DNA from 2 places in the Mesorhizobium sp. B3-2-1 genome. Region 2 is predicted to be linked to the other one. Evidence: predicted binding sites of a transcription regulator. Region 2 holds the regulator's gene; the other holds the start of a gene.
The links. Region 2 encodes LexA, which represses DNA repair genes until DNA is damaged. Its sites were predicted from a motif close to TGTTCNNNNTGTGTTCNG; they were not measured.
Positions count from the first base shown of each region.

Region 1: the regulator LexA is predicted to act here: its motif matches at 1,391-1,408, upstream of FJW08_RS17945 (PA0069 family radical SAM protein).

Region 1 is NZ_VFTI01000016.1:89,167-92,577, forward strand. It holds gene FJW08_RS17935 (hypothetical protein) at 1-661, opposite strand, end outside; gene FJW08_RS17940 (glycosyltransferase) at 805-1,332, opposite strand; gene FJW08_RS17945 (PA0069 family radical SAM protein) at 1,483-2,637, shown strand; gene FJW08_RS17950 (ribonuclease HII) at 2,790-3,411, shown strand, end outside.
Region 2 is NZ_VFTI01000002.1:31,740-35,150, reverse strand. It holds gene FJW08_RS01980 (ComEC/Rec2 family competence protein) at 1-937, shown strand, start outside; gene lexA (transcriptional repressor LexA) at 931-1,674, opposite strand; gene FJW08_RS01970 (GntR family transcriptional regulator) at 2,085-2,858, opposite strand; gene FJW08_RS01965 (ABC transporter substrate-binding protein) at 3,012-3,411, shown strand, end outside.

The sequences.
Region 1 (3,411 bases), on a different contig from region 2:
ATTTCAGCATCCGCCAGTCGTCGAGGTCGAAATGATACTTGCCGAGCGAGGCAAGGTTCTTGTCGGCTTCCGAGGCCTGGCCAGTTGGAAAGCTCCACCAGACGCGCGTTGTGATCAGTCTGGCCTGAGCGCCGAGATAATGTGCGGCGATGTCGAGAAGCAGCGGATCGCGCTGTACGGCGAGTGCCGCCGGGCAGTCGAGGATGCGTTCGAAATAGTGCCCGCTGAGCAACGAGCGGCCCAATCGTCTCTCGGCTTCGGCGTGCTCGCCCGGCATGAATTCGAGGCGGCGGTCGAAATTGCCGAAACAAGGCGTGCGCCCCGCGAAACGCGCGATCTCTTCATGGATCACAGCCGGCAGGACGAGCCCTGAAAACAGGCCTTGGGAGCGTAGCGCATCGACCACCGTGCTCCGCTCGACACCCGCAAACATCGTGTTTCCCGCATTGTCGACCGGACGAGCGCGTTTTGCGCCCAGCCAGTGCATGCGGCGCCCGGGCATGGTGCGCGCCAGCACGAACATCGGCAGCCAGGCAGGGTTTTCGCGCAGGTCCGCGAAATAGGTCGGAACGCGCACGGCGATGCGCCGCAGCAGGCTGCCATTGCGCGCGATGGCCTCGATACTGGCAGTGCCGGATTTGTCAGGAATCGAAAGCTTCATTGGATCCTCGGCTGTGACGGCGCCACCGATGCCGCACCGGCTACCGCGCGGCATGACCCGAACCCAACTCACCCACCTCGTCGTAAGGCTACCTCCGCGTCAGTCTTTGTGCAACGCACAATGGACAGAGCAGTTGCAAAAAATCATTTCGAGGCGCGGTGCCCGTGCTTCGGCGGCGCCGCCCATATCTCGGCGTCGAGTTTCCTTGTCGCCAGGCCGCGCGCCAGCGCCTCGGCGCTGCCGGCACTTTTCGACAAGGAAGCGGCCTGGCGCTTGCTGATCACCAGCCCGTCGGCCAAAGCACGGTTGCCCGAAAAGACCCGGGCCAGGAACGGCGGACGGCTGCCCCGCGCTCGCGAGAACCGGGCGGCCATGGTCTGCCTGGCCGTATGGGCGACGACCGCGTCGATCCAGCCCTCTACCAGCCTCGCACCCGGTTCGAGAAACAGCAGCCAGTCACCCTTGGCCTGGCGGATGCCGGCGGCGATGCCGCCGCTCCCCACATAGTGGCAGCCGGCATGCTCGGCGACGCGATGCGTGTGGTCGGTGGAGCCGGTGTCGCAGACGACGACCTCGCGCACCACGCCCTCGACCGCGCCGCCAATCAGCGTCGCCAGCGTGCGGACGAGCCCCTCCTCGTCATTATGCGTTTCAATGAGAACACTAAGCATCGTGAGCCGAATAGCGGAAAGCGTTGACCGACGCCAGTTTTTGCAGCGCACCATAGAAAGTTCTTGCTTTGTTCTCATCGACAAAATAGGAATAATTTCATGAGCAGAGCGATTCGACACAACATGGACAGTCCCTGGGAGCGGGCGAAGATGGAACCGATCATGCGCGCCGACATTGCGGCCTTCGGAGCAGGACGGGCCGAGATGGCCAACGCCATGATTGAGCAGAGTGGCATGCGGGTCCGTCCGGACCGCAATCGTGGCCGGTCGGCAGGCATCAATCCATCCGGCCGGTTCGAACCCGTCAGCCGGCATGTCTTCGACGACGGCTGGAGTTCGCTGGAGGAACTGCCTCCGTTCAAGACCGAGGTGCAGGTGGAGAAGCCGCGCACCATCATCACCCGCAACGAATCGCCCGACATCTCCTTCGACCGGTCGATCAATCCCTATCGCGGCTGCGAGCACGGTTGCGTCTATTGCTTCGCGCGGCCGACGCACTCGTTCATGGGCCTGTCTCCGGGCCTGGATTTCGAATCCAAGCTGTTTGCCAAGCCGGACGCGGCACGCCTGCTCGACAAGGAGTTGTCGAAGGACGGCTACCAGCCGCGCACCATCGCCATCGGTACCAACACCGATCCCTACCAGCCGATCGAGAAGCAGTACCGGATCATGCGCGAAATCCTCGAAGTGCTGGAGGCGCGCGGTCATCCGGTCGGCATCGTCACCAAGTCGGCCCTGGTGGTGCGCGACATCGACATTCTGTCGCGCATGGCCGAGCGCGGGCTCGCCAAGGTGGCGCTGTCGGTGACGACGCTCGACCGCATGCTGGCCAGGACGATGGAACCCCGCGCCTCGACGCCGACCAAGCGGCTGGAGGCTATCAGGCAGCTTTCGGATGCCGGTATCCCCGCTTCGGTGATGGTGGCGCCAATCATTCCCGGCCTGACCGACCAAGAGATGGAACGCATCCTCGACTCGGCACACCATGCCGGTGCGCGCGAGGCTGGCTATGTGGTGCTACGCCTGCCGCTGGAGGTCAGCCCGATCTTCAAGGACTGGCTGCTGCGCCACTATCCCGACCGCTATCGTCACGTCATGTCGCTGATCCGTTCGATGCGCGACGGCAAGGACTACGATTCGGAATGGGGCAAGCGCATGAAGGGCGCCGGACCCTATGCCTGGCAGATCGGCCGGCGCTTCGAGATCACCGCCAAGCGGCTCGGCCTCAATGCCGAACGACGCACGCTGCGGACCGACCAGTTCGTCGCCGCCGGCAAGGACCAGGAGCAGTTGATGCTGCTCTGAACCGACAATCGCCGCGGCTGTTTATTGCCGCCGTGGCGAAAAAATCCCGTCCGGCCTGCCCCGGCCTGCAGACGGTGCCCTCCCGGTCCGGCGCCCCACCCGACCCGGAGGGACTTGCGGAGAATCGGAGCCGATGCGAACCTCGCCGCAACATGGCTCGCGCGCGTTCTGATTCTCCGCTTCTCTTCGAAATCGTCGAGAAGCCCGATTTCTCCTTCGAGACGAAGGCGATGGTCGATGGTCTGTGGCCGGTTGCGGGGATGGACGAGGCCGGCCGTGGTCCGTTGGCCGGGCCGGTCGTCGCCGCGGCAGTGGTACTCGACCCCGCCAACATTCCCGAAGGGCTCGACGATTCCAAGCGGCTTAGCCATTTGCAGCGTGAAGCGCTGTTCCTGCGCATTCTTGACACTGCCCAGGCAGTTTCCATGGCCTCGATCAGCGCCGAGGGCATAGACGGCAGCAACATCCTCAAGGCCAGCCTGGAAGCGATGCGCCGCGCCCTGGTCGGACTGTCGGTTCAACCGAAACTCGCGCTCGCGGACGGGCGCGACGTGCCGCCAGGACTGCCCTGCGAGGGCCGCGCGCTGATCAAGGGCGACCAGCGCTCGCAATCGATCGCTGCAGCCTCGATCGTGGCCAAGGTCATGCGCGACCGCATGATGTGCGGCTGCGGCAATCATCACGATCGTTATGGCTTCGAAGTCCATATGGGCTACGCCACGGTCCGGCACCGCACGGCAATCGAGGCGCATGGGCCGGTGGCGCGGCTGCATC
Region 2 (3,411 bases):
GCTGTTTGCCATCTGGCATTTCCAGCGGGTGTCGCCGCTCAGCCTGTTCGCCAATCTGGCCGTCATGCCGATCGTATCGGTTGTGATGTTCCTGGCTGTCGCCAGCGCGTTGCTGATGCCGTTCGGGTTGGATTGGCCGGCTCTCTACCTCATGGGCAAGGGCCTGACGGCGATGATCGCCGTATCGGCGTGGATATCGGAGCGCTCTCCGATCGATGGGGTCGGGCTGATCTCGCAGCAATCCGTGCTGCTGGTCACCGTCGCGCTGGTCATCGCGACGATGGCGACGACCTGGCTGCGGCTTGCCGCGCTGCCATTCGCGCTTGCCGGCCTGTTGACCGTGTCGCACACGCGCACGCCCGATGTGCTGATCTCGGAAGATGCGCGGCTGGTCGCATTGCCGATCGGCAATGGCGAACTGGCCGTCAACCGGGAACGTCCGAACGAATTCGCAGCCGAAAACTGGAAACGCGCCCTGGTCTCAGAATCAATCGTCAAACCGGAAATGTTCGACAAGACGGACGGGCAATTCGACATCGCTAGTCCCACCGACCTGCCGCAGGGATCGCCGTTCTATTGCCGCGAAGGCCTGTGTCTTGCCAGGCACCCATCCGGCGCAATCATCGCCTATGTCGAGGATCGCAAGAACACCTGGAAGGCCTGCGCCTTCGCCGACCTGATCGTCGTCAATGACGCTACCGCCTATGACGCCTGCCACAATCCGCTGGTTCTCGTCGTCACGAAACGGCAACTCGCCCGCAAGGGGAGTGCCGCCGTCTTCTTCGATCCCCAGTCGGCCACGAGCCCGGCTGCGATCGAATTCGCCGTCGACGGACCATACCGGCCCTGGCACGAGCAGCGAAAATTCTCACGCGAGGCGAGGGGGCTGCCGCCCTATAAAAAGCCTGACAAACCCGATGGCAAACCGGTTCAGTAGCGTCTTATCAGCCCGACCAGCTTGCCCTGCACCTTGACCCTGTCTGGCCCGAAGATGCGTGTTTCGTAGGCTGGATTGGCGGCTTCGAGCGCGATCGAAGCGCCCTTGCGGCGAAACCGCTTCAGCGTTGCTTCCTCCTCATCGACCAGCGCCACGATGATTTCGCCCGGACTTGCCGTATCGGCATTGCGGATGATGACCGTGTCGCCGTCGAAGATACCGGCCTCGATCATCGAGTCGCCCTTGACCTCCAGCGCATAGTGCTCGCCGCCCATGATCATGTCCGGCGGCACCGAAATCGAATGCGTCTGATGCTGGATGGCATCGATCGGCACACCGGCGGCGATACGGCCCATGACCGGAATGGACACGGCTGAAACCGCATCGTCGTCGTTACCGGCCGCCGGCAGGCGAGAAGGCGCCGCCGCCGGCCTGATCTGGCGGCCGAGACCGCCTTGGCCAAGGCTGCCCTGGATGACGCTTGGCGAGAACTTCTTCGCCGCATTGAGGCCCGGCGCGATCGAGTCCGGCAGCCGCAGCACTTCCAGCGCGCGCGCCCGGTTGGGCAGCCGGCGAATGAAGCCGCGTTCCTCCAGCGCCGTGATCAGGCGATGGATCCCCGACTTGGAGGCAAGATCGAGCGCTTCCTTCATCTCGTCGAAGGAGGGCGGTATCCCGCTTTCCTTGAGCCGTTCGTGGATGAACATCAGCAGTTCATGTTGCTTGCGTGTCAGCATGGCGGCCCCCAAGGCATTGAACGAAAGGTCTGAACCAGAATCGAAAAACAAACCCAGAACAAACACTATCTGTTCCAGTTGTGTTCCGCAACCGTTTAAAGTTTAATGAATTTGTTAAGGCATCTGAAGTTTTTTGCCCGCGACAGCGGACGGCAATCGACCTTTTCCGCCGTCGGCAAGCACATTGAAATCGTTTTGGTTAATGGGCTGTGGCCCATCCTCCGCCGAGGCTTGGCATCAGTCTTTTGGAGGGCTTTTCCGGGGGTGGATCGTAAAAATTGTGGATCCATCATTCGCGGAACGAAACGAAATCAAAACGCCAACGATCGTAGCTTCGGGCAGCGATGGATCCAGGCGTCCGGCCGGCCCCGATCAAGTGCGTGCGAACAGGCGTCGCAGGAGCGCTGAAGTCATCCCGAACTCGCTTTCGAGCTGCCGGCGCGGGCAGCGTATTCGGTTGCGCCGCTGTCTTCGCTGTGGACGTAGACACGCAGGGTGTAGCCGATATGCGCCGTCATCAGCGCCTTGGCCCGCTCGACGTCACGATCGAGTGCCGCTTCCATGATCGCGGTATGGTGTTCGATCGCAATCGCTTCGCGCAGTGCCTTCATCGCCGCTTCATAGCCATCCTTGAGGCCAGCCGCGGCCCGCAATGTCGGCGCCAGACCAAGAAAGCGATGGTGCCGGCGCAGCTGATCCGAGATTGTCGAGCGGAAACGCAGCAGCCAGTCGCATGTGGCGGCGCTCAGTAGCGCCGCATGGAAAGCCTCGTGGTTCTCGTCCCATTTGTCGACGGCCGCATCCGAGGGATCGTCGACCGCGGTCTTGCAGCGGGAGAGCCGGTAGTGGGCGGTGACGACAGCATCCTCCCACTCCTTGCCGCCTTTCTCCATCGCTTCGAGGAACAGGGGGATCTCGACCACCATCCTGGCGCGCGCCAGATCCTCCAGTTCGGCCCGCGACACCGGAGCCACGGTAAAGCCGCGATTGCTGATGGCGGTGACTAGGCGTTCGGCCTCGAGCCGCGACAAGGCTTCTCGCAACGGCGTCCAGCCGACGCCGTAGGTACCGCGCAGCGCACTCAGCTTGAGCGGGGCGCCGGGCATGAGGCGCGTGGTCAGGATATCGCGCCGCAACAGCTGATAGGCTGCCTCCGTCTTTGTGGAGCTGGTTTGATCCTGCATCGCGGTCCATCCGTCGTCTGGCAGAGAAAAATTATATATGATGTCGGAGCATGGCAAGAATTATATATAATATTTGACACGGGCCGGCGGACTGACCATGATCGCCGCAGTAGCCGCGCTCCAAGCGGCGCTGATCAAATCTGGGAGGAAATGATGTTGAAGTCGAAATCCGCTTGGTTGTCGGGTTTGTTCCTGGCCGGCGCATTGATGGTGAGCGCGGGTACTGCCGCTGCCGATCAGATACGCATCGGCATTGCCAATTTCGGCGAGCACCCCCAGCTCAACGCCGCTATAGCCGGCTTCAAGAAGGCGCTGACGGATAATGGCTTCGTCGAGGGCAAGGACGTCGTCTATACGGAGAGCCATACGAATTTCGATGCATCGCTGGTGCCGCAGATGATCGCCAAGCTGCAAGCGGAGCAGCCCAAGCTGATCTACACCATCACCACGCCGGTCTCGCAGATCGCCAAGAAGGCGCTCGCGGGCTCCGGCATTCCGATCGTCTTTGCCGCGGTCACGGATCCGGTGGCGGCCAAGCTGGTACCGTCATGGG